Regions from separate parts of the Mediterraneibacter torques genome, predicted to be linked through region 3. Evidence: predicted binding sites of a transcription regulator. Region 3 holds the regulator's gene; each other region holds the start of a gene.
What was found. The regulator HrcA, encoded in region 3, represses chaperone genes, less so after heat shock. The targets are predictions, from matches to a motif close to TGTTAGCACTCNNNNNNNNNGAGTGCTAACA.
Positions count from the first base shown of each region.

Region 1: a site for HrcA is predicted at 2,779-2,809, ahead of clpB (ATP-dependent chaperone ClpB). Genes of this name have one in related genera too.
Region 2: a site for HrcA is predicted at 2,553-2,583, ahead of groES (co-chaperone GroES). Genes of this name have one in related genera too.
Region 4: a site for HrcA is predicted at 2,582-2,612, ahead of htpG (molecular chaperone HtpG). Genes of this name have one in related genera too.

Region 1 covers NZ_CP172594.1:1,739,976-1,745,403, forward strand. Annotated here, with positions in the region: gene ACH9UM_RS08170 (DNA polymerase IV) at 1-110, opposite strand, end outside; gene clpB (ATP-dependent chaperone ClpB) at 118-2,730, opposite strand; gene ACH9UM_RS08180 (TraX family protein) at 3,115-3,855, opposite strand; gene ACH9UM_RS08185 (helix-turn-helix domain-containing protein) at 3,893-4,540, opposite strand; gene ACH9UM_RS08190 (DEAD/DEAH box helicase family protein) at 4,680-5,428, opposite strand, start outside.
Region 2 covers NZ_CP172594.1:481,624-487,051, forward strand. Annotated here, with positions in the region: gene topA (type I DNA topoisomerase) at 1-316, shown strand, start outside; gene codY (GTP-sensing pleiotropic transcriptional regulator CodY) at 498-1,277, shown strand; gene ACH9UM_RS02165 (hypothetical protein) at 1,326-1,652, shown strand; gene tnpA (IS200/IS605 family transposase) at 1,809-2,279, shown strand; gene groES (co-chaperone GroES) at 2,608-2,895, shown strand; gene groL (chaperonin GroEL) at 2,947-4,572, shown strand; gene ACH9UM_RS02185 (flavodoxin family protein) at 4,694-5,236, shown strand.
Region 3 covers NZ_CP172594.1:1,279,570-1,284,997, forward strand. Annotated here, with positions in the region: gene dnaK (molecular chaperone DnaK) at 1-963, opposite strand, end outside; gene grpE (nucleotide exchange factor GrpE) at 1,023-1,676, opposite strand; gene hrcA (heat-inducible transcriptional repressor HrcA) at 1,704-2,753, opposite strand; gene hemW (radical SAM family heme chaperone HemW) at 2,949-4,220, opposite strand; gene lepA (translation elongation factor 4) at 4,286-5,428, opposite strand, start outside.
Region 4 covers NZ_CP172594.1:1,725,343-1,730,770, reverse strand. Annotated here, with positions in the region: gene ACH9UM_RS08125 (ABC transporter ATP-binding protein) at 38-1,150, opposite strand; gene ACH9UM_RS08120 (peptidylprolyl isomerase) at 1,350-1,868, shown strand; gene ACH9UM_RS08115 (GNAT family N-acetyltransferase) at 1,968-2,498, opposite strand; gene htpG (molecular chaperone HtpG) at 2,749-4,794, shown strand; gene ACH9UM_RS08105 (DUF5721 family protein) at 4,867-5,355, opposite strand.

The DNA.
Region 1 (5,428 bases), 460 kb from region 3:
CAGCTCAAATAAGCTGAGTTTACATCAATATGAAAGATTATCGGTGTCACTTGCGCCATCCTTTCACACACCGGCTTCATGCAGACTCTTTTCTTCTCGCTTTTTTGCATATCTTACTTATGCTTCCTGTCTTTCCAAGCTGTTTACCCGCTTCACATCTGCTTTCAGTTTGCCGTCTTTCGCATCGATCAGTATCGTGTCTTCTCTTCCGACATTTCCGGCAAGAATCAACCGTGCAGCCAGTGTCTCTACGTTTTTCTGCAGATATCTCTTTAACGGTCTTGCTCCGTACATCGGATCATATCCGCCTTCTACGATACAGTCTTTCGCCGCTTCCGTCAGTTCGATCGTCAGTTCTTTTTCCTCCAGCCGTCTGTTTACATCTGCCACTAACAAGTCAATAATGGCACGAATATTTTCTTTCGTCAATGGTTTAAACATAATGATCTCGTCAAGACGGTTCAAAAATTCCGGTCTGAAGTGAGCTCTTAAATCATTCATCGCCATATCCTGCGCCTCTTTCGAGATCGAACCGTCTTCTTTTATACCGTCTAAAAGATAACCTGCTCCGATATTGGACGTCATGATCAGAATCGTATTTTTGAAATCAACGGTACGGCCCTGAGAATCTGTAATCCTTCCATCGTCAAGCACTTGCAAAAGCACGTTAAATACATCCGGATGCGCCTTCTCTACTTCGTCAAATAATACGACTGAATACGGTTTTCTTCTGACTGCCTCTGTCAGTTGACCGCCTTCGTCATATCCTACATATCCCGGAGGCGCTCCGATCAGTCTCGACACGGAATATTTCTCCATGTATTCGCTCATATCAATCCGCACCATATTATTCTCATCGTCAAACAGGCTCTGCGCCAACGCCTTCGCAAGTTCTGTTTTTCCCACGCCTGTAGGTCCGAGGAAGAGGAACGATCCGATCGGCTTGCTCGGGTCTTTGATTCCGGCTTTGGAACGGATGATCGCCTCTGTTACAAGTTCGACTCCTTCATCCTGACCTATGACTCTTTTATGAAGTTCATCAGCAAGATGAAGTGTTTTGTTTCTTTCGCTTTCATTTAATTTCGCTACGGGAATTCCCGTCCATCTTGAAACAATCCTTGCGATTTCTTCGTCTGTTACCGCTTCATGAACAAGAGACAATTCTTTTTCTCTTACTTTTTCTTCCTCTTCTTCAAGCTGTTTTTGCAGCTGAGGCAGTTCACCATACTGCAGCTGCGCGGCTTTATTCAGATCATACTCTCTTTGCGCTTTGCTGATCTCCTTATTCACATGTTCGATCTCTTCACGAATTTTCTGTACCCGCTCAACAGAATGCTTTTCATTCTCCCACTGTACCTTTTCACCGGCATATTCTTCTTTCAGACCCGCCAGTTCTTCCTGTAAATGTTCCAGACGTTCACGGCTTAATCTGTCTTCTTCTTTTTTCAGCGCCTCTTCTTCAATCTCAAGCTGCATAATCCTTCTTCTTAATTCGTCCAACTCTGTCGGCATCGAATCAAGTTCTGTCTTAATGAGCGCACAAGCTTCATCTACAAGGTCTATCGCTTTGTCCGGCAAAAAACGATCCGAAATATATCTGTTCGACAACATTGCCGCTGCGACAAGAGCGCTGTCTGTAATCTTCACTCCATGAAATACTTCATAACGTTCTTTCAGACCACGCAGAATCGAAATGGCGTCTTCTACTGTAGGCTCGTCAACTAAAACCGGCTGGAAACGGCGTTCCAAAGCCGCATCTTTCTCAATGTACTGACGGTACTCATCAAGCGTCGTTGCGCCGATACAGTGAAGTTCTCCTCTTGCAAGCATCGGTTTCAACATATTGCCCGCATCCATAGCACCGTCTGTCTTTCCCGCTCCGACAATCGTATGCAGCTCATCAATAAACAGAATGATCTTTCCGTCACTGTTTTTCACTTCTTCGAGAACTGCTTTCAGTCGTTCTTCAAACTCGCCCCGGTACTTTGCTCCTGCGACAAGAGCACCCATATCAAGAGAAAATATCGTTTTATCTTTCAGTCCTTCGGGGACATCACCGTTGACGATCCTCTGCGCAAGACCTTCTACAACCGCAGTTTTTCCGACTCCCGGTTCACCGATAAGCACCGGATTGTTTTTCGTCTTACGGGAAAGAATCCGGATCACATTTCTGATTTCCTCGTCACGGCCGATCACCGGATCAAGTTTTTGATCCCTCGCCCGCTCTACCAGATCCTGACCGTACTTATTCAGCGTATCATAAGTCGCTTCCGGATGGTCGCTTGTCACTCTCTGATTGCCTCTGACAGTAGACAGCGCATGTAAAAATCCTTCCCGGCTGATGCCGAATTCACGATAAATCTGTTTCATCTCTTTGCTTGCATATTTTAACAGGGAAAGGAAAAGGTGCTCTACGGAAACATATTCGTCTCCCATCTGTTTCGCCTCGTCCTCGGCATGGATCAACACATTGTTCAGATCCTGCCCTACGAAAAGCTGACCGCCCTGAACTTTCGGACGCTTTCCGATCGCCTGATCTACCCGGTTTATCAAAAGCTGACCTTGTATATTCATCTTTTCAAACAATTTTAAGATCAGACTGTCATCTTGTGTAAGCAGCGCATACAATAAATGTTCCTGCGCCAATTCCTGATTTCCGTTATCTGCGGCGATCTTCTCACAATTTTGCACCGCCTGAATGGAATTCTGTGTAAATCTGTTTATATTCATGCTAATCCCTCCTTTATTTTCGTGTTCTACTAGGAATATAGCATCTGTTGTTAGCACTGTCAAGGGTTGAGTGCTAATATTTTTGTTATTTTTTTGCAAACCCTTTAAAATCAATGGTTCGCAGTATCTTATTTCTTTTGAAATTGTGATTTTTTCTGTTTTGACACCAATTTGACACCAATTTTTCTTTTTATGGTATCAAGCATTTAACACCATATTATCTAGTCTTATAATCTCATTTTCAATCCTTGTCAGCTACGAACCAAAAGTTGCCATGCTGAGCCACTATATGCCGACCTACTCACCGACTGACGATTAATTTTATATCGACAACGGAATACAGAAAAACGACCGGTACACAAGCACCAGTCGCTATCAGTATGGTCAAAGTATTAAACTTACAAGATAAAATATGAACAAATGGCCAGGATAAAAAATATAGAAGAAATATTTCATTTTCATTCCACGCTCACCATTATACATTGAAATAAACAATAAAGATGTTGCAGCAGTTAAAAAATAAGGGTCAATAAATCCACTTATTGTAAAATTCAATCCACAAATATACATAACTAAAATAGAAGCAGTATATTTTAATGCTGGCATATCATAAAAAAGATAAAATACACTGATTAAGGCTATTCCATAATACCACCCGTCTAAATTGCAAATATATGAAATGTACGCCCCGACTACTATTGCTGCAAAAGAGATTATTACATTTTTGTGGGATCTTTTTATAATTGTTAAGATGATCAACCCTAATAACAGCGTAAATAGCACATTTTGCTGTCCCAAACTGAATAAAGTTCCTGCACAAGCTAAATCATAAACAGGCTCGGAAATAAGTGCAAAAATTCCTAAGTTTAAAATATATTTCTTGAGATTATGTGTATGAAAAAATCCCTCTACTAACAAAAAACAGAAGACAGGGAATGCAATTCTGCCTAAAATATGACAAATATTAACTGTGGACATTAACATATCGAACTGCTCATCTGTAAACATAGAATATGGAGCATGTAGGATAATTCCATTTTTTAACACCACTTGACCAAAATGGTCTATTACCATAAAAATCATTGCCAGTATTTTTAATGTACTTCCCGAAATAATTTTTTTCATTTTATTATGACTGATGATTTCCCGTTAAGATTTACCGTTAATTTTCTATTTTAACATTATAGTTAAGACTTATAATGTCTTCTGTATAATCATCAGCAACGATTTGAATAATATAGGAACCTTTTTCAAAATATAAAGTTTGTAAATCATTCAACTCTTGACCATCTAATTGATAATAAATCTTATTGTCTTTATCTGCAATGGTAATATGAAGTTTACCGTTGTCAACAGTCCCTTTTACTTGTATATCAAGTTTTTCGTCTTTAGGGACTGAAAAATATCCGTTTGCAATATTCATAGACGGTTCTTTTGTTTCATTGCTTTTATAAGTTTCATGCTTTTCCATTGTGAAATCAACTTCTATGCTATCTTGATATTTACTGTATAATCCCCAGATAATAACAGTTCCTAAAAAACATAAAACTAGCAATAGTATAAGATACTTCTTTTTTGCCTTTTTTTCATTATCAATTTTTTTTACAGTCTGAACATCATTTTTTAATAATTCATCAATAGAGATTTTGAAATAATCACTTACTTTTATAATCATCTCTAAATCCGGATAACTTTTACCATTCTCCCAATTAGAAATAGTCTGTCTGGAAACATTAAATAAATTTGCAAAATCATCTTGACTTAAACCATGTTGTTTGCGCAGATTGTTTATTTGTTCTCCTATATTCATTTCAAATCTGTCCTCCTTTCAGACATCATTATATTATTTTTTCCGTTAGAAATCTATCAAAACTCCTTTACATCTTAGCAAAGTTTCTTTTACAAAGCGAAATATTGCTTTTGATATATACAAATATAGAATAATAAGGTTATTTGACACTATTTCTTGTATATTGACAATTTTTGATGAAATGCGATAAATCCATAAAATCCGTGTATTCCTCCGTCGTTTTAAAAACGACCTTTCCTGCGCTGATCTCCGTTAAGTGCTTAGAGGCGCAGCATATCTTGATGTTTTCCGCTATTTTTGACTGATTAGAGTCTTTATCTTTTCCGGCTTTTTTCCCAACAACAAAGAAACGTTTTCCTTTCGTTTCCCGGTACAAAGCGATCGCCCATTTCGGCATATAACGTCCTGCAGGAGTGGAGATATAAAATTGTTCCGGAAGTTTTACATATACCGCAACCTCTTTTGATGCTTCCAGCCGTTCGATAAATTCCTTTTCTGCGCCGGATCGGTATTTCACATAATCATACAAATGCTTCCCGACTTTCATTGCGTCCACTCCCTGTTTTCCCTGAATCGTCTGCTGTGTAAAAATATCTTTTGTATATTTTTCGTCTGACGTATGATATATGATATTTTCCGAAATCGCTGTTTCTTTCACATTTAAGATCAATCTTTCTGCCTGAGCGATAAATTCTTCCGGACTTTCTTGAAACTGTTGAAAAACAGAACTTTCGACTCTGCTCAATATTTCGATCACTGTTTTCCTTTTCAGCCCTGTCATATCGGCAAGTTTCCCCGCAAGATCATATTTCACGACGCTTTTTGCCGCCTCATTCTTGCCTTTAAATCGCATATCTTGTATATGCAGTTCTCTGTTTAATATTTTCA
Region 2 (5,428 bases), 800 kb from region 3:
AAACATGGTAATCAAGTACGGGCCTCATGGAAAATTTTTGGCATGCCCCGGGTTTCCGGAATGCAGAAATACGAAACCATACCTTGAAAAGATAGGCGTACCTTGTCCGGTATGCGGAAAGGACGTTGTGATTCGTAAGACAAAGAAAGGCAGAAAATATTACGGATGTGAAAATAATCCGGAGTGTGATTTCATGTCGTGGCAGAAGCCGTCGAAAGAAAAGTGTCCTGACTGCGGCGGTTACATGTTGGAAAAAGGAAATAAACTCGTATGTGCAGATGAAAAATGCGGATATGTAAAAACAATCGGGAAATAGAGTGGAAACCAAACAAAAACAGAGGCATTCGGATTATAAATAAAAAAAATAAAAAATAAGAAATAAAACTGCGGAAATGTATTGAAATCAGAAAAATTGTGTGATAACATATTATTATCTATATATTTATCTGGATTTGTGTATACAATTATTGGCTTGTAAGAAGCAAACGGAGGAAATAATGAGCGTACAACTGTTAGACAAAACAAGAAAAATTAATAAATTGCTTCATAACAATAATTCAAGTAAGGTCGTATTTAATGATATTTGTGCGGTATTGACCGAAATTCTTGATTCAAATGTTCTTGTGGTAAGCAGAAAGGGGAAGATTCTCGGCGTAAGTAAAAGCCCGGATGTTCAGGAAATCAGTGAATTGATCACAGAGGCTGTCGGATCTCATATCGATCAGATGTTAAATGAAAGACTTTTAAGCATTCTTTCTACAAAAGAAAATGTGAATCTGGAGACACTTGGATTTTCAGCAGAGGCGGTGCAGGGGTGCCAGGCAATCGTAACTCCGATTGATATTGCGGGAGAGAGGCTTGGAACATTATTTATTTATAAGCAAGATAAGACGTATTCGATAGACGACATTATTTTGAGCGAATACGGAACTGCTGTTGTCGGTTTGGAGATGCTTCGTTCTGTAAATGAAGAAAGTGCGGAAGAAACAAGAAAAGAACATATCGTGCAATCGGCGATCAGTACACTGTCATTTTCGGAGTTAGAAGCGATTATTCACATTTTTGATGAGCTCGGCGGAACGGAAGGTATTCTTGTCGCAAGTAAAGTAGCTGACAGAGTAGGCATTACACGTTCGGTTATTGTGAATGCGCTGCGTAAGTTTGAAAGTGCGGGAGTAATTGAATCTCGTTCTTCCGGTATGAAGGGAACCTATATAAAAGTGTTGAACGACTATATTTTTGAAGAACTTGAGAAAATTAAAAAAGAACGTATGTAGTTTTTTAAAAAGCGGAAAGTCAGATAGAGGCAGGCAGGAGGAAGAACGATGTACGAAGGAAATCCCGTAGATCTGCGTATGGAAAAAATCATATCGGCAGATGGAATTTTTGATGAAGCGACAAGGCAGTGCAGGGTTGAAAAATATGATCCGGAGGAAGATTACATTTATCTTGAGTTGAAAGAAGATGAATTGACGGTAATTTCACTCGATGCTAAATACAGATGTTATATTTCGACAAGGACAGAACTTTTGTATTGCACAGGGGTTGTGAAAGAACGATATTGTCGCGATGACCGAAAGTTTTTGAAGCTTCGGATTGAAAATGGTTTTTACAATGTATATGAAGGCAGAAAAATGACGAAACGTGCGTAGATGCGTTTCGTCTTTTTGTATCAAGAAAACCACGCGATAGTCGCGTGGTTCCGTGAAAGCTTTAGCGGTGTATTCAGAAATAAAAACTCCTAATGTGTATAATAAAAACGTGACCTGCCAGTTACGTAAATAAAAACACATTAGGAGGACCGTATAATGTCAGAACAAAATACAGACGTAAAAAGCTTAGCACATACAAAATGGAATTGCAAATATCATGTAGTGTTTGCACCTAAATATCGAAGGAAAGTATTTTATAACGAAAAGAAAGAAGCAATTCGTGAAATAATCCGAACACTGTGCCAATGGAAAGGTGTTGAAATCATCGAAGGAGAAGTATGTCCGGATCATATTCATTTACTTCTGAGTATCCCGCCCAAAATGAGCGTTTCGGGATTCATGGGATACTTAAAAGGAAAGAGTAGCCTAATGATATTTCAGAGATTCGGAAATATGAAATTTGCATACCGAAACCGCGAGTTTTGGTGTAAGGGATACTATGTTGATACAGTAGGGAAGAACACGGCAGCAATAAAAAGTTACATAGCCAACCAGCTAAAACAAGATAAGGAAATGGATCAGATTAGTCTATTCGATCCGCGAGACCCGTTTACGGGTAGCAAGTAATCCTGCGCGTGGCTGGCAGGCCAATAAAAGACGCACTTGTGCGTGGCTAGTAATATTAGGGCTATGCCCGAAAATGAAAAACCACCCGCTAGGCGGGTGGATGTTTATTTATGGGCGATGAGCCAAAGATCGGGCTTACTGAAATATTGTCAACTGCTGATTGATCTATAATGTGCGTTTTGGAACTTCCGGTGATTGTTGTTATTTTTTCTATAAAAACCTCATAAACTGTGTTGACAAATTGAAAACAGAGTGCTATTTTATATTCATGAAGTTTAGCACTCGTAATAAATGAGTGCTAACAGGCAAATTTAAAGGAGGAATTACAATGAAATTAGTACCGTTGGGTGACAAAATTGTTTTGAAACAGTTAGAAGCAGAAGAGACGACAAAATCCGGTATTGTTTTGCCGGGACAGGCAAAAGAAAAACCGCAGGAAGCAGAAGTTATCGCTGTAGGACCGGGCGGAAATATAGATGGAAAAGAAGTAGTAATGCAGGTAAACGTGGGAGATAAAGTGATTTACTCTAAATACGCAGGAACAGACGTGGAACTGGACAAAGAAGAGTACATTATCGTAAAACAGAGCGATATTCTCGCAATCGTAACAGAGTAAAAATAGTCAGAAGACAGATGATCACAGGTAAGAATAAGGAGATGTTTAACGATGGCAAAGGAAATCAAATACGGATCTGAAGCAAGAACAGCCCTTGAAAAAGGTGTAAATCAGTTAGCGGATACAGTAAAAGTAACACTCGGACCAAAAGGAAGAAATGTCGTTCTTGACAAATCTTTCGGAGCGCCGCTTATTACAAACGATGGTGTGACGATTGCAAAAGAGATCGAATTGGAAGACGGATTTGAAAATATGGGAGCGCAGCTTATCAGAGAAGTTGCTTCTAAGACGAACGATGTGGCAGGAGATGGAACAACAACGGCAACAGTGCTTGCGCAGGCAATGGTACATGAGGGAATGAAAAACCTTGAAGCAGGAGCGAATCCGATCGTTCTTAGAAAAGGTATGAAAAAGGCAACAGATAACGCGGTTGAAGCGATCCGTGCTATGAGCAGCAAGGTGAATGGAAAAGAACAGATCGCGAGAGTTGCGGCAGTTTCTTCCGGCGATGAGGAAGTCGGACAGATGGTTGCGGATGCGATGGAAAAAGTATCGAATGACGGAGTCATCACGATTGAAGAATCCAAAACTATGCAGACAGAATTAGACCTTGTAGAAGGAATGCAGTTTGATCGAGGATATATTTCTGCATATATGGCAACAGATATGGAAAAGATGGAAGCGATTCTTGATGATCCGTATATTTTGATTACAGATAAGAAGATTTCTAATATTCAGGATATTCTTCCGGTGCTTGAGCAGATTGTCCAGTCCGGCGCAAGACTTCTTATTATCGCAGAGGATATTGAAGGAGAGGCTCTCACAACATTAATCGTAAATAAACTTCGCGGAACATTTAATGTTGTTGCAGTAAAAGCTCCGGGTTATGGAGACAGAAGAAAAGAAATGCTTCAGGATATCGCAATTTTGACAGGCGGACAGGTGATCTCAGAAGAACTTGGATTTGATCTGAAGGAAACAACTATGGATCAGCTTGGCCGTGCAAAATCTGTAAAAGTTCAGAAAGAAAATACTGTTATTGTAGATGGATGCGGAGATAAAAAAGCGATTGAAGACAGAATTGCACAGATCAAGAAAGCGATCGAGGAGACGACTTCTGAGTTTGATAAAGAAAAATTGCAGGAAAGACTTGCAAAACTTGCAGGCGGTGTAGCTGTTATCCGTGTCGGCGCTGCAACAGAAACGGAGATGAAAGAAGCTAAGCTTCGTATGGAAGATGCACTGAATGCGACAAGAGCGGCCGTAGAAGAAGGTATTATTGCAGGCGGTGGTTCTGCGTATATCCATGCTTCAAAAGAAGTGGCTAAATTGACAGAGGAATTGGAAGGTGATGAGAAGACAGGAGCCAAGATCATTCTGAAAGCATTGGAAGCTCCGCTTCATCAGATTGCTGCTAATGCAGGACTTGAGGGCGCTGTGATTGTAAATAAAGTAAGAGAATCCGATCCGGGAGTAGGATTTGACGCTTATGCGGAAGAATATGTTGATATGGTAAGCAAAGGAATTCTGGATCCGGCTAAAGTGACAAGAAGTGCTTTGCAGAATGCAACGAGCGTTGCATCCACGCTTTTGACAACAGAATCTGTTGTGGCAACGATTAAAGAAGATGTACCGGCTATGCCGGCAGGCGGTGCAGGCGGAATGGGTATGATGTAAAAATAGTATCTAACCATATTATAGTGTATAGAAGGTCTGTGGGAATTTCCTACAGACCTTTAAAAAATGAAAATTGAAATACCGGTACCGATAGTGTATTAGGTGTTTGGGAGGGCGGATTATGAGTAAGAAAGTTCTTGTTATCAGTACGAGTCTGAGAAAGAATAGTAATTCGGAAAAACTTGCAGAGGCATTTGCATCAGGGGCTGAGGACGCCGGTAATGTAGTGGAATTTCTTTCCTTAAAAGATAAAACAATCGCGTTTTGTGAAGGGTGTATGGCGTGCCATAAACTGGGACGTTGTGTGATCGATGATGATGCGAATATGATTGCCCGAAAAATGTATGAGGCAGAGGTTATCGCATTTGCAACACCGATCTATTATTATGAAATGAGCGGACAGATGAAGACAATGATCGATAGAGCAAATAGCTTGTATGATTCGGATTATAAATTTACGGATATTTATATGTTGACAACTGCTGCGGAAGATGAACCGGAAGTTCCGAATCGGGCGATCGGTGGTTTGACAGGATGGATAGATTGTTTTGATCGAGCGCATCTTTCAGGAAGCGTATTTGCCGGAGGAGTAAACGAATCAGGAACGATCAAAGGGCATAGTGCACTGAAAAAGGCGTATGAGATGGGAAATTGTATTAAATAGCAAATGACAAATCTGCAAGGGGTAAGGTCTCGGTGAGCGGATTTTGAATGAGTATTTTGAAAGCAATATTTATGACTGAAAAGAAGCGGTAAAAAGGGTAATTGTTTGAATTATCTGAAATAAATAAAAAACAAGAAAAACATTGACAATTACTTCCATACATGATAGGATATCACTTGTCGCTGATGACGG
Region 3 (5,428 bases):
CTGTACTGCCGGAATACGTGTAGATCCGCCTACAAGCAATACCTGACCGAGATCTGCCGCTGTAAGTCCCGCATCGGAAAGAGCGCGTCTTACCGGCTCTGCCGTTCTGTCTACGAGATCTCTTGTCAGCTCATCGAATTTTGCTCTTGTCAGATTCATATCAAAGTGTTTCGGTCCTTCGGCAGTTGCCGTAATGAACGGAAGGTTGATATTTGTTGTTGTTGCGGAAGAAAGTTCTTTTTTTGCTTTCTCTGCCGCTTCTTTTAATCTTTGAAGAGCCATCTTATCCGTTGAAAGGTCAACGCCTTCTTTTGCCTTAAAATCTGCCAGCATATAATCTGTAATCTTCTGGTCAAAGTCATCACCGCCAAGACGGTTATCTCCTGCTGTTGAGAGAACTTCGATCACGCCGTCGCCGATCTCGATAATGGAAACGTCAAACGTACCACCTCCAAGGTCGTATACCATGATTTTCTGCTCTTTCTCATTGTCCAGGCCGTAAGCAAGAGCCGCTGCCGTAGGCTCGTTGATGATACGTTTTACATCAAGACCTGCGATCTTTCCTGCATCTTTTGTAGCCTGACGCTGCGCGTCGTTGAAGTATGCCGGAACTGTAATAACAGCTTCCGTTACTTTTTCTCCCAAATAACCTTCTGCATCCGCTTTCAATTTCTGAAGGATCATTGCGGAAATTTCCTGAGGAGAATATTTTTTCTCATCGATCGTCACTTTAAAATCGCTTCCCATCTCTCTTTTGATAGAAGAAATTGTTTTGTCTGCGTTTGTAACTGCCTGACGTTTTGCCGGCTCTCCTACGAGACGCTCTCCTGTCTTTGTAAACGCTACGACTGACGGCGTTGTTCTTGCGCCTTCTGTGTTTGCGATCACTGTCGGCTGTCCGCCTTCCATAACAGCTACGCAACTGTTTGTTGTACCAAGGTCAATACCGATTATTTTTCCCATGATTTTTTCCTCCTGCTTCTTATCGCTTTTTATTATTCTGAAATAAAGTTGCTTTTCTACTAATTTGCTACTTTTACCATACTGTGTCTTACGACGCTGTCATGATACATATAGCCTTTTTGAAATTCTTCCGTGATGATGTTTTCACCCGCTTCCTCATCTTCCACATGCATAACCGCATTATGGAAATCAGGATTAAATTCCTGGCCTACCGCTTCGATCGGTTTTACACCGACCCCTTCCAAAGTCGTCATGATCTGTTTGTAGATTTTTTCCATTCCTTCTACAAAAGGATCTTCCTTACTTTCCTCCGGCACGGCTGCAAGACCACGTTCAAAATTATCGATAACCGGAAGAATTTTTTCTATGATATCTTTCGCTCCGATTTCATACATTTGAGATTTTTCTCTCTCTGTACGCTTGCGGAAGTTATCAAACTCTGCCATTTGACGGGTGAGACGATCAGTCAATTCTTCAATCTTCTCGTCTTTTTTATCTTTTTTTTCTTTCTTTGCGAAAAACTTTTTCTTTTCTTTTGATTCTGTATCTTTTGTATCCTGAGACTCTTCCGTCTCTTTTGAAGCTTCCTCCTCAACAGATCCTTTCGTCTCTGCCGCCTCGTCCTGCTCATCTGCAGCCGCTTCGTCTTCCATCTTTGCCGCTTCTGCCTTTGCTTCCTCGACAGCTTCTTTTATCATATCTTCTTTGCTCATCTTGTCACCCACCGGCTTTCCACCTTTCTATCCTTTTGGATCTTTATTATAAATCGCATCCAACTCTCCCTGCAGAATTTTCAGCGTCTTCATGACATGTTCATAATCCATCCGTTTCGGTCCGATAATGCCGATCGTTCCTTTCATGCCTTCGCCAAGTTCATACGTCGCTGTCACGACACTGCAGTCCTTCATTGTTTTAACCGGAGTCTCATCTCCGATATAAACCTGTATTCCGTGACTATCCTCACTTGCCAGTGTCTCTGTCACAAGATCGGCGAGCTGCTGCTTCTCTTCAAATGCACTGATGATCTCCTGTGCGCTTTGCTTATCGCTCAACTCCGGATACTTAAAGATGTTCGTAGCTCCGCTTGTATAAATCTTCATATCTTCTTCTACATGGATCGTCTCTGCCACCGCATCCAGTACATGAGCGACAACCTCACTGTGAATGCCTGCCTGCTCTTTCAGCCTTGCGATCAATCCAAGTGTGATCTGATCGATCGGAAGTCCGTTCAATGTAGTATTAAGAAGCATATTTAACTTCAGAAGATTCTCATTACTTAACATTTCCCCTACTTCGATGATCTTATTCTTGATTACATTACCGCCAAGTACGATAACCGCTACGATCTGTTCTGCATCAACTTGAGAAAGCTGAATAAATTTCAGCGTATTCCGATTGTTAATCGGAGACGATACCATCGTCGCATAATTCGTATTCGTCGCCAAAACTCTTGCTGCCTGCTGTAATACTTTCTCAACCTTATCGGTTTTCTCCAACATCGCGCTTTCTCTTTTTGCAATCTCTTGTTCTTTTTCTTCCATCAGCATATCAACATAAAGCCGATATCCTTTATCCGAAGGAATCCTTCCCGCCGACGTATGCGGCTGAAAAATATAACCGAGATCTTCAAGATCTGCCATCTCGTTCCTGATCGTCGCGGAACTTAAATTCAGATCTGTATATTTAGAAAGTGTCCGCGAGCCAACCGGTTCTCCGGTCTCAAGGTAATTCTGTATGATCGCTTTTAATATAGTAAGTTTTCTTTCACTTAACGACGTATCGACCGCCACAGCTTTTCCTCCTCTCTCGCTATTAGCACTCTTTTCTTTCGAGTGCTAACACCTTTCGTATATTAAGATAGCACTGCATTTTCCTTTTGTCAACAGTGTTTATTATTTTTTTATTTATTTCTGTACATCCGAAACGATGTCTTCTATCTGAATTTCCTATTATCCGAAAGAGGCAGAATCACAGCATCCGCTTTTTCAAAACAAAAACTCACTCATTACATAGTTGCTTATATCAACTCCCCGCTCTGTCAGGCGGATCTGCCCTTTTTCTTTTATCAAAAGACGTTCTTTTTCAAGTTTTCCGATCGTTTCTCCGTAAACCGTATCTATTTGCACCCCGAATGTTTCAAAAAAACTTTTTTCCGACACTCCATCTGTTTTCCGCAGTCCGAGAAACATGAATTCTTCCATTTGCTCTTGCACTGACAGTACACTTACTTCTTCTGCTTTTTCCCATACCGCTTTTTTACTCTCTTCTTTTTTGCCGTCCGGATCTACAGTCTTATTCAGTCTTATATAAACATCCATTTTATCTGTATTGCAGAATCGGTGTTCGGCAATCAGAGAGGACGCCCCCAGTCCCAGTCCGAGATATTCTCTTCGCTCCCAATACCCTAAATTATGCCTGCACTCATATCCCGGTTTTGCATAATTTGAAATCTCATATCTCTCATACCCGTATTCCCGAAGGATCTTCTCTGTTATTTCATAAATCGCCCGTTCTGTATCTTCATCGGGAAGCGGAAGTATCTGTCTGTCTTTTCTTATATTACCGTCTTTATCTGATACTTCCGGCATACTACTCTCGCGGGACAACAGTTCTTTTTGGCATATCCGCTCCCCATCCTCCCCGTAAATCGTACCGAAAACAGTTCCTTCTTCTATAATTAAACTATATGCGGAAATATGTTCCGGCTGTAACTGCGCAACTGTGCGAAGCGTTGTTTCCCAGCTCTTTTTTGTCTGCCCGGGAATCGCCGAGATCAAATCGATATTAACGTTATGAAATCCTGCTTTTCTTACCATCTTCCATGTAGTGAGAAATTCATCATATGTATGGATACGTCCAAGCATTTTCAGTTCTCCGTCATCGACCGATTGAAGACCGATACTTAACCGGTTCACTCCGCATGTTTTCCACATGTTTATCTTTTCTTCCGACACAGTTCCGGGATTTACTTCCATCGTTATTTCCGCATTCTCCGCAATATCGAAACTTTCCCGCAAAGCACGAAAAATAGAGGCAGTGTATACTCCCTCTAATATAGAAGGAGTTCCACCGCCTAAAAAAATCGTTGTCACGCAATAATCCGAAAACTGTTCTTTTTTTCCTTTTATCTCCTCCGCAAGAGCTTCCACATAAGCAGAAACCTCCTCTTGCTTTGCAGAAAACGAAAGGAAATCACAATACGCACATTTCTTTACGCAAAAAGGAATATGCACATACAGTTCCAGTTCTTTTTTCATATTTTCCTTTACCTCTTTAAGATGTTTTAAACATCACTTTTTCACTTATACATCGACAACAAAAATCACTCGTCATCCAACTTCAGTACGCTCATAAATGCTTTCTGCGGTATCTCTACGCTGCCGACCTGACGCATTCTTTTCTTTCCCTCTTTCTGCTTTTCAAGCAGTTTTCTCTTACGTGAAATATCACCGCCATAACATTTTGCCAACACATCTTTTCTCATTGCCTTTACTGTTTCACGAGCGATGATCTTACTTCCGACTGCCGCCTGTATCGGAATCTCAAAAAGCTGTCTCGGAATTTCTTCTTTTAATTTCGCGCACATTTTTCTTCCGCGGTCATAAGCGCTTCCTGCAAATACAATAAACGACAATGCATCCACTTCTTCTTTATTAATAAGAATATCAAGCTTCACAAGTTCAGATTTCTGATATCCCATCATCTCATAATCAAATGACGCATATCCTCTTGATCTTGACTTCAATGCATCGAAAAAGTCATAGATGATTTCATTCAGCGGAAGATGATAATTCAATACGGCACGTTTTTCCTCGATATATTCCATTCCCTGATAAATGCCTCTGCGTTCCTGACAAAGATCCATGATCGCACCGATATATTCCGATGTAACCATGATCTCCGCTTTTACCATAGGTTCTTCCATATAATCAATCTCCGCCGGATCCGGCATATTCGTCGGATTTGTCAGATCGATCACTTCTCCGTTTGTTTTATGGATTTTGTAAATTACACTCGGCGCCGTTGTTACGAGATCCAAATTATATTCCCTCTCCAAACGTTCCTGGATAATCTCAAGGTGAAGAAGTCCGAGAAATCCGCAGCGGAATCCAAACCCAAGAGCGACCGATGTTTCCGCTTCAAATTGCAGCGCCGCATCGTTGAGCTGTAATTTTTCAAGAGCGTCTCGAAGATCCGGATACTTTGCTCCGTCTGCCGGATAAAGTCCGCAGTATACCATCGGATTTACTTTTTTATATCCCGGCAAAGGCGAGTCACACGGTCTTGACGCATCAGTCACTGTATCGCCCACCCGCGTCTCTTTTACATTCTTCAGGCTGGCAGTAATATATCCGACCATTCCGGCGCTCAACTCTTCACATGGTATAAATCTTCCCGCTCCGAAAGTTCCGACTTCCACAACATCTGCCTGAGCGCCTGTCGCCATCATAAGCATCGGAGTTCC
Region 4 (5,428 bases), 450 kb from region 3:
TCTGACACTATGTAACTGCTGTTTTGATTTTAAATCATTAGTTTGTAATCGTCAACTCGGTTTCTTTGTCAAATACGTGAATTTTTTCCATATCAAGCGCGAATACGGCTTTATCGCCTGTACGCAGTGTCGTACGAGGATTTACACGAGCTGTCATCTGTGTTCCTTCCACGTCAAAGTAAAGGAATACTTCAGCGCCGAGCAATTCGTATACTTTGATCTCAGATTCAATAATGCTGTCCGGTGAATTGCTGATAAATGCCTGAGAATCATGTACGTCTTCAGGACGGATGCCGAGAACAACTGTTTTTCCGTCATAGTTTCCGTTGATAAGAGCCTGTTTCTTGGAAGCAGGAACTTTTAATACATGTTTTCCTACAGTCAATGTTACATCATCACCTTTTACAGAGCATACGGCATCCATAAAGTTCATCTGAGGAGATCCGATAAATCCTGCAACGAACAGGTTGCACGGTGTATTGTAAAGGTTCTGCGGTGTATCGACCTGCTGAACGACTCCGTCTTTCATAACGACGATTCTCGTTCCGAGAGTCATGGCTTCTGTCTGGTCATGTGTTACATAGATGATCGTTGCGCCGAGGTTTTCGTGAAGTTTTGAAATCTCGATACGCATCTGGACTCTCAGTTTTGCGTCAAGGTTGGAAAGAGGTTCGTCCATAAGGAATACTTTCGGATTACGAACAATGGCACGTCCCATGGCAACACGCTGTCTTTGTCCTCCCGAAAGAGCCTTCGGCTTCCGGTCGAGCAGTTTGTCAAGGTCAAGGATTCTTGCCGCTTCACGGACTTTTTTGTCGATTTCTGCTTTCGGTACTTTACGAAGTTTCAGACCAAACGCCATATTATCATATACTGTCATGTGCGGATACAATGCGTAGTTCTGGAATACCATTGCGATATCACGGTCTTTCGGTTCTACGTCGTTCATAACTTTTCCGTCGATTTTGAATACTCCGTCGGAAATATCTTCCAAACCTGCGATCATACGAAGTGTTGTAGATTTACCGCATCCGGACGGACCGACGAAGATGATGAATTCTTTATCTGCGATTTCGAGGTTGAAATCTTTTACTGCATGGAATCCGTTCGGATAAATTTTCTGAACGCCTTTAAGTGATAAACTTGCCATTTTATGTTCCTCCTAAAAATAAACTTGTTTTTCTGGATTTTTCTTATGAGATAAGTATAACCGTAAGCCAGAAACAGAACAATGTCATGAGTGACTAAAAAAAGCGGCGGAAAGTGTACATGTTGACGAAAAATGAGAAATCAGATACAATAGCACTGTTATAAGCGATGAAAACAGTAAAGAAAAGAGGAATAAAATTATGGCAAATCCAATCGTTACATTTGAGATGGAAAACGGCGATATCATGAAAGCGGAGCTTTATCCCGAGATTGCGCCGAATACGGTAAATAACTTTATTTCATTGATTAATAAAGGATTTTACGACGGTCTGATCTTTCACCGTGTGATCCGCGGATTTATGATCCAGGGCGGATGTCCGAACGGAAACGGAATGGGTGGTCCGGGATACGCGATCAAAGGCGAGTTTGCACAGAACGGTTTCCAAAACGATCTTGCACATGATCCGGGAGTTCTTTCCATGGCTCGTGCAATGCATCCTGATTCTGCGGGAAGCCAGTTTTTTATCATGCATGAAAAATCACCGCATCTGGACGGCGCTTATGCGGCGTTTGGAAAGATCACGGAAGGAATGGATATTGTAAATAAGATCGCAGAAACCGCAACAGATTACAGCGATCGTCCGCTTGAAGAGCAGAGAATGAAAAAGGTGACTGTAGAATTGTTCGGAGAAACATATGACGAACCGGAGACAGTATAAGCTGTAAAGGCAAAAAAGAAAAGTAAAGATGCTGACATATTCCCCTTAGGCAGGCAAGGAAACGAAAACCTGTTTAAGGGGATTGTTATGTCACAGTATTTACAGCCGATATTCCATAATGTAATCATCCATGAAAAAGCCGTTTCCGATATCATTTTTCTGAGCGTCGATCGTCTGAAAACCAAAGTGACGGTATACGTTCAGAGAGTGATCGTTGTGCTTATTACATGTCAGCCAAATGGCGGAACAATTTCGCTGCCGACATAAATTTTTTAGAAAATCAAACAAAAATGCGGCTAAATGTCTGCCGCGGTATTGTTTGGCAATGTACAGTTTGCTCAAAAACATCCTTCCGTCCTGATCCTGCCTGATCGCCATATATCCGCACAGTTTTCGGTTGCCGAGAAGCCGGTAGTATTCGTATCCGGTAAGAACCTGATCTTGTAAAGCCGGATAAGACTGAAAACGTGACAGCATATATTCTACCTGCTCTTTGCCGATGATCGGCGTGAAATGTTCATGCCAGATCACATCTGCCAAAGCGGCGATCTCTTGAAGATCCTCGTTAGTTTCTGCCTTGCGGATTGTAAACGGTTGATCCGTTCGATTGTCTGAAGATGTCTGATCCATGAGAAATATTCCCCCTTCTTTTTTTATCAAATATTATAGTACAAATAACATATTTTCCGCAACTTTCTAAAAATAATATTAATTATTAGCACTCAACACAAAAGAGTGCTGATTTTCTATTGACTTTTAAATATTGCCGTACTAGAATGTCTGTTAGACATAAAAAACAGATCGCATGAAGCCGATGTATATAAAGTATACCGGGAGATGCGTAAGTCATAAAATCAAAAAAAGATAAGGAGTGTTTACAATGGCAGTGAAAAAAGGAACATTATCGATCGACAGCGAAAATATATTTCCGATTATAAAGAAATGGGTGTATTCGGATCATGATATTTTTGTGAGGGAACTTATATCAAATGGCTGCGATGCGGTTACGAAGCTGAAAAAGCTTGATATGATGGGAGAATATGAACTTCCCGAAGATTATAAGGCAAAGATCGAAGTAATTGTCAATCCGGAAGAAAAGACAATGAAATTTATCGATAACGGTCTTGGTATGACAGCCGAAGAGGTAGAAGAGTACATTACGCAGATCGCATTTTCGGGAGCGACACAGTTTCTTGAAAAATATAAAGATAAAACGACAGAAGACGATATGATCGGTCATTTCGGACTTGGATTTTATTCTGCGTTTATGGTGGCGGATGAAGTTCAGATCGACACATTGTCTTATAAAGAAGGCGCATCTGCCGTACACTGGGCAAGTCAGGGAGGTACGGAATATGAGATGCAGGAAGGAAATAAAGAGACGGTCGGAACAGAGATCACACTGTTTTTAAATGAAGACAGTCTTGCGTTTGCAAATGAATACCGCGCAAGAGAAGTGATTGAAAAATATTGTTCTTTTATGCCTGTTGAAATCTTCCTTTCCAAAGCAAATGCGCAGCCGGAGTATGAAACGATCGATGAGGAGGATGTGCTTGACACAGACGAAGTCGTAGAGCATATTACGGAAGAAGTAAAAGAAGGCGAAGAAGGAGAACCGAAAAAGAAAGCGAAGATCGTGAAACGCCCTGTTTCTTTGAGCGATACTCATCCGCTGTGGAGCAAGAGTCCGAGCGAGTGCACAAAGGAAGAATACATTGATTTTTACCGCAAAGTGTTCATGGATTATAAAGAGCCTTTGTTCTGGATCCATTTGAATATGGATTACCCGTTTAACTTAAAAGGAATTTTGTATTTTCCGAAGATCAATACGGAATATGAATCTATCGAAGGAACGATCAAGCTGTACAACAATCAAGTTTTTATCGCGGACAATATCAAGGAAGTGATTCCGGAGTTCCTTATGGTTCTCAAAGGTGTGATCGACTGTCCGGATCTGCCGCTTAATGTATCAAGAAGCGCCCTGCAAAACGATGGATTCGTCAATAAAGTTGCCGATTACATTTCTAAGAAAGTGGCGGATAAGCTGACGGGAATGTTTAAGACAGACAGAGAGAATTATGAGAAATACTGGGATGACATCAGTCCGTTTATCAAATTCGGATGTCTGAAAGATGAAAAATTCGGCGAGAAGATGAAAGATTCGATGATCTACAAAAACCTGGATCACAAATATCTGACATTAGAAGATATTATAAATGAAAGTAAAGCTGCAGGAACAGAAGAAGAGACAGCCGAAGAGGCGGCAGCGGAAACAGATGTGCAGACAGATACGGACGATCAGGATAAAGAGCCTGAGAAAACGTCGGTTTACTATGTGACAGACGAAGTTCAGCAGAGCCAATACATCAATATGTTCAAGGCACAGGGACAAGACGCGATCGTACTGACACATAATATTGATTCTGCGTTTGTGACTTATCTGGAACAGAAACATGAAGACGTCAGATTTTTAAGAATCGATGCCGATGTACATGAGTCTTTGAAAGATGAAGTTGCAGAAGACGAGAAAGAATCTTTCGGAAAAATGGCAGACAGTCTCGTGGAAATCTTCCGAAAAGAACTAAATGACGATAAGCTCGATGTGAAAGTGGAAAAGCTTAAAGACGATAAAGTGGCGTCTATGGCTGTTTTGTCAGAAGAAAACCGCCGTATGGAAGAGATGATGAAGATGTACGGTATGAGCGGAATGGATTCGGCTATGTTCGGCAGCAAGGCGACACTTGTACTCAACGCAAACCATCCGCTTGTGAAGTTCCTGACAGAGAACAAAGAAAGCGAGAATGTAACTGTCATCTGTAAACAGCTTTATGATCTTGCAATGCTTGCTCATAAGCCTTTAAGCCCGGAAGAAATGACGGCGTTTGTACAAAGAAGCAACGAGATCATGCTTTTACTCACAAAATAAAATGATAATGATAAAGGCAGCCTGTATAGTTTTTTATACAGGCTGCTAAATTAAAACCGTTTTTTATTTCTGTCAATTTAGTAATTCAAAATCAATCCCTTTTTTCTTAAAGAAATTTTCAGTCATTTCATCCCATGCATGTTCTAATGTTTTATCCATCGTAAAAGTCTTGAAGGAAGTTCCGGTAATACATGTCAATGTTTCTCCGTTGTAGCGGATGTTCAGATAGAGTCCCTGCACAGCGTCCGCCTGAACGGAAAGATCGTTTTGCAAGAGGAGCGTTTCGATGTTCTTCGGAGCAAGGCTGAATACGAATTGGAAGGCAAGAGGAGTCCGTTTTCCTTTGATGAGGGAAAAGCAGAAGTTTCTTACATTTTTCCAATAAGAGTATTCGGGAAGGACGGAGTTAGAGTCAAAGAACTCTTTTTTGATAAAGCCGTCAATGTGAAATGTATTGAATGTTGTGATCTCTCCTTCGATAAATGAAAAATGATCAAATGTTTCATTTAACAGAAGGTGCGACATGAAATCTTTTATATTTGTCAATGAAAATGCGATCATGGAAAGACTCCTTATCATTGTATATTTGTTCATTTTACCTGCCATGTTTTTGATATGACAGGGTCATACTGAT